2 regions of the Halomonas sp. Cn5-12 genome follow, and region 1 is predicted to be linked to the other one. Evidence: predicted binding sites of a transcription regulator. Region 1 holds the regulator's gene; the other holds the start of a gene.
The links. The regulator sigma-54, encoded in region 1, starts transcription at its own class of promoters, with help from an activator protein. The targets are predictions, from matches to a motif close to TGGCACNNNNNTTGCTNT.

Region 1 (2,396 bases):
GGTACCAGCAGCACAAACACAAGATCCACCGGGTCGCCATCAATGGCGTCGAAGTCTACTGGCTCAGCAAGCTTTAAAAAGCCAGCAATGGGTGCGCTACAGTGAGGACTGCGAGCGTGGGGGATGGCAACCCCGTTGCCTATCCCCGTACTGCCTAGTCGCTCGCGGCCAATGAGTCGGCTAAACACCTCTTGGCTATCTAGGCTGGGTGTATTTTGGGCGATAAAGGTGCTGAAAAACTCCAGCACCCGTTTTTTGCTGCCCCCGGGAACGTCATAAAGCACGCGCTCCGGGGGGAGGATGGTTTCCAACGTCATTGAGTTAACGCACACCAGCGCCCTGGGCGCGAGCTTGTGCTTTTTCCTTATGTTTAACGAGTTGACGATCGATTTTGTCTGCTAGCGCATCAATAGCGGCATACATGTCGTTATCAAGCGCTTCGGCGTGAAGGTCTGCACCGGCAGCGTGCAGTGTGCAGGCTGCTTGCTGGCGCTCCTTCTCAACAGATAAGGTCACTTGCACCGTGGTAATGTTGTCGTAGTGGCGTTCAACGCGCTCTAGCTTTTCGTTAACGTAGTCGCGCAAGGCGTCAGTCAGTTCAACGTGATGACCAGTGATGTTTACTTGCATTGACGTGCTCCTTATCCATCGGACTGTACTTCGATTGTAACCCTTTTTACGCTATTGCAAAGCCCTTGCGTTGAGTTTGTTCATACGTACCGCTTAACTAGCGTAAACGGCGGCGCTCACTTGACGAGGGAATGCCCATTGACTCCCGATATTTTGCGACAGTACGCCGTGCAACGCTAATGCCCCCCTCTTCAAGCAGAGTCACCAAGCGGCTATCGGAGAGCGGTTTTCCTGAGGGCTCATCCTGAATCAGCTTTTTGATGCGGGCGCGAATGGCTGTGCTGGAGTGGCTGTCGCCGCCGTCTTGGCCGCTTACCTGGCTTGAGAAGAAGTACTTAAGCTCGAAAACGCCCCGTGGCGTGTGAATAAATTTCTGCGTGGTCACACGAGATATGGTGGATTCGTGCATCTCTACCGCTTCAGCAATATCCGCTAAAATCAGCGGTTTCATTGCTTCTTCGCCATGCTCCAGAAAGCCAATTTGGCGTGCAATAATTTCACGCCCAACTCGTAGCAGCGTGTCATTGCGACTCGATAAGCTTTTGATCAGCCAGCGGGCTTCTTGGAGGTGCTCTTTGAGGAACTGGTTGTCTTGGCTTTTGTCTGCGCGTTTGATCAAGCTGGCGTAGTCGGGCTGTATACGCAAGCGTGGTAGTGCTTCTGGATTGAGCTCTAAATGCCAACCTTCATTGTCGTGCCGAACGACTAGGTCGGGGGTGATGTAGCTGTCGTCGGTAACGCCATAGGTGCTCCCAGGGCGTGGGTCAAGGCTGCGAATTAAACGGATGACATCGTCAAGCTGCTCGTCATCAAGGCTTAAACGGCGCTTGAGAAGCCGCATATCGTCTTTGCCTAATGCTTCCAAAAACTGGCGAACCAGCCGTTTGGCGGGCATTAGCAGAGGGGTGTCCTCAGGTAGTGAGGCGAGTTGCAGCATCAGGCATTCACGCAGGTCTCGGGCAAAGACGCCGGTGGGCTCAAATTGCTGCAAGCGCAGCAGGGTATTTTCCACTTCCCGCTGGCTTAAGCTGTCATGGCCTTGGGCTTTTAATCCTTCCCGAATGTCATTAAGCGGCTGGGTGAGATAGCCGTTGGCATCCAGCGCATCAATCAGGCTTTCCGCGATGGCGTATTCTCGCGGGCTAAAGTCTGTCATGGCCAGTTGCCATAGCAGGTGGCCATGTAGGCTTTGTCCAGCGGCTTGGCGCTCGAAGTCGGGGCCTTCACTGCTGCCACCCAGGCTGCCTATGTCTTGATAGGTATCTGACCAGTCACTGTCGACGGAGAGTTCGTTGGGGATGCTCTCGGACCACTCAGCCTCTTGAGGCTCACTGACAGCCTGCTCGCCAAACTCATCTTCTTGCTCAAGCATGGGATTGGCATCTAGCGCTTGCTGAATTTCTTGACGAAGGTCCAGCGTCGATAGCTGAAGCAGGGCGATAGCCTGCTGCAGCTGAGGTGTCATGGTCAGCTGTGTGCCGATACGCAATTGGAGAGAAGCTTTCATGACCATCTGAGAACCACTCGTTAATCAGAAAGCTCCACCCTAGAGCGAGTTATGGCTTGGTGCAAGTGCAATAAGCATGCCACTAAAAGAAATGCTTCTGCAGGTCACTGTTTAAAGGCGGAAATCAGCGCCTAAATAGACATCTCGAACCTTCTGGTTGTTGAGGATTTCCTGGGCGTTTCCACTGGCAATGATGTGACCGTCGCCAACAATGTAGGCAATATCACAAATATCCAGCGTTTCACGAACGTTATGGTCG
Region 2 (2,396 bases), on a different contig from region 1:
ACCTGGCTCAGAATGTTGTAAGCCCAGTCGGCTTCTAAGCCCATACCTTCACCGTAGTTGCCGTCCTGACCCAGCAGGCGAGCAATATCCGGGTTGTCTGAGTTGAGCATCTCGTCAACGTTTTCGCTGGTAATGCCATACTCTTCACCGTTGATCATGGCGAACAGCGACCATTTTACGATGTTGAACCACTCATCGTCGCCTTGACGTACCACTGGGCCCAGCGGCTCTTTGGAGATGATGTCAGGCAGAATCATTGCAGAAGCGGGGTCGTCCAGTTGGATGCGTAAGGCCGCTAGCTGAGAAGTGTCGGAGGTCAGCACGTCACAGCGGCCAGCTTGGAAGCCGCCCACGGTTTGCTCAGACGTGTCGAATACGATGGGGTCAAACTCCATGCCATTGGCACGGAAGTAGTCGGCGACGTTAAGCTCGGTGGTAGTACCAGACTGGATACAGATCGCGGCGCCATCGAGTTCGTCTGCGCTGCTAATACCTAAATCCTTGTTCACCATGAAGCCGATACCGTCGTAGAAGGTAACGCCGGTGAAGTTCAGGCCCAAGGTGGTGTCACGGGTAGTGGTCCAAGTGGTGTTACGGGACAGTACATCCACTTCGCCAGACTGCAGCGCGGTGAAACGCTCAACAGCATTCAGGGAGATGTAGTTGACGGCATCCGCGTCGCCCAGTACCGCTGCAGCAACGGCGCGACATACGTCAACGTCGAGGCCCTGCCAGTTACCGCTATCATCTGGGGCGGAAAAACCTGGTAGGCCGTCGCTAACGCCACACTGTACAGCACCGCGCGCGCGGGTATCTTCTAACGTATTGGCTTGTGCGGTGGCGATACCGGCGAGGGAGATGGCACCCGCTGAGGCGAGCAGTACCAGGTGTTTCTTATTAATCATGTTTGTTCCCCTTCCTCGATTTAATGTCATTATGCATGGTGATGCATCATTAAAAGCTAGCAAGGAAGGTGCCAAGAAAGATATGCCGTCAAATTCAGCGCTTTTCAACGTAAAATCAGCGAATTTGACGAAGGTAGTGGTGCAAAAAAGTAGGTCAGCAGCTACGCGTTGCGCTTTTTTGGTGCGCAGCCGCTGGCGGAGGTCGGTGGCTAGTCGCCTAGCGTGTCAGCGAATAGGTGGCGCGTACTGAATGCCGCCATCTTTCCACAGAGCGTTCAGGCCGCGCGCAATGTTGAAATCAGAGTCCGCGCCCACGTTACGGTCATAAATGTCCGCATAGTTACCCACCTGTTTGACGATTTGGTAAGCCCAGTCTGACGAAAGGCCCATGGCTTCACCAAAATCGCCATCTTGCCCAAGTAGGCGCATCACATCGGGGTTTTCTGAGCTTAGCTGCTCATCCACGTTGGCTTGACTGACGCCCAGCTCTTCGGCATTCAGCATGGCAAACAGCGACCACTTCACGATGTTGAACCACTGGTCATCGCCTTGGCGCACTGCTGGGCCAAGCGGCTCTTTGGAGATGATCTCCGGTAGTACCACGGCCATATTGGGGTCGGCCAGTTGAATGCGCTGGGCATAGAGCTGCGAGGCATCCGAGCTCAATACGTCGCAGCGGCCTGCTTCGAAGCCTGCAATCGACTGTTCAGGTGAATCAAACACCACCGCATCATAGGTCATGTTGTTAATGCGGAAGTAGTCGGAAAGGTTTAGTTCGCTGGTGGTGCCTGACTGAGTGCAAATAGCCGCCCCATCCAGTTCTTTGGCGCTCTGTACGCCGAGGTCGCTGGCCACCATAAACGCCTGGCCGTCGTAGTAGCTGACGCCAGTGAAGTTCATCCCTAGCGTGGTGTCGCGGCTAGAGGTCCAGGTGGTGGTGCGGGAGAGCACGTCCACCTCGCCAGACTGCAGCGCGGCAAAACGCTCCACCGAGTCTAACGGTACGAAATTGACTTTGCTGGCATCACCTAGCGCGGCAGCGGCAATGGCGCGGCACACATCGGTGTCCAGGCCGCGGTATTGGTCGTTATCGTCCAGCGATGAGAAGCCGGGCTGGGCGGCGTTAACGCCGCAGCGCACGCTGTCGCGCTCTTGAACAGCCTCAAGGGTATCGGCCATGGCCGTGGCAGGTACCCAGAGGGTCGGGGCTAATAGAGTGATTCCCAATCCTAACCAACGCGTGGTGTTCATTTGTTATTCCTTAACGTTGAGCGCAGCAATACTTGCGCATAAAAAAGGCCGAGCAGAGCCCGGCCTGATACATAGCGGAACCGCGAGGTTATGCGAACGCTTTACGCATAAAGGGCGGCAGCGCCAGGGCACCACGGTGGGCATCTACTGTGTAGTACTGTAGCGGCATTTCGTGGCTGGCGGCAGCCTCTTCACGGAAGCTTTCAACGTTGGTGCTTTTGCCTGCCAGCGTCACGCTCC

Region 2: the regulator sigma-54 is predicted to act here: its motif matches at 962-979, upstream of L1249_RS09020 (amino acid ABC transporter substrate-binding protein).

Annotation. Positions count from the first base shown of each region.
Region 1 covers NZ_JAKGAY010000001.1:248,606-251,001, reverse strand. Annotated here, with positions in the region: gene ptsN (PTS IIA-like nitrogen regulatory protein PtsN) at 1-317, opposite strand, end outside; gene hpf (ribosome hibernation-promoting factor, HPF/YfiA family) at 322-630, opposite strand; gene L1249_RS01200 (RNA polymerase factor sigma-54) at 728-2,143, opposite strand; gene lptB (LPS export ABC transporter ATP-binding protein) at 2,249-2,396, opposite strand, start outside.
Region 2 covers NZ_JAKGAY010000013.1:4,985-7,380, reverse strand. Annotated here, with positions in the region: gene L1249_RS09020 (amino acid ABC transporter substrate-binding protein) at 1-905, opposite strand, end outside; gene L1249_RS09015 (amino acid ABC transporter substrate-binding protein) at 1,131-2,156, opposite strand; gene speE (polyamine aminopropyltransferase) at 2,245-2,396, opposite strand, start outside.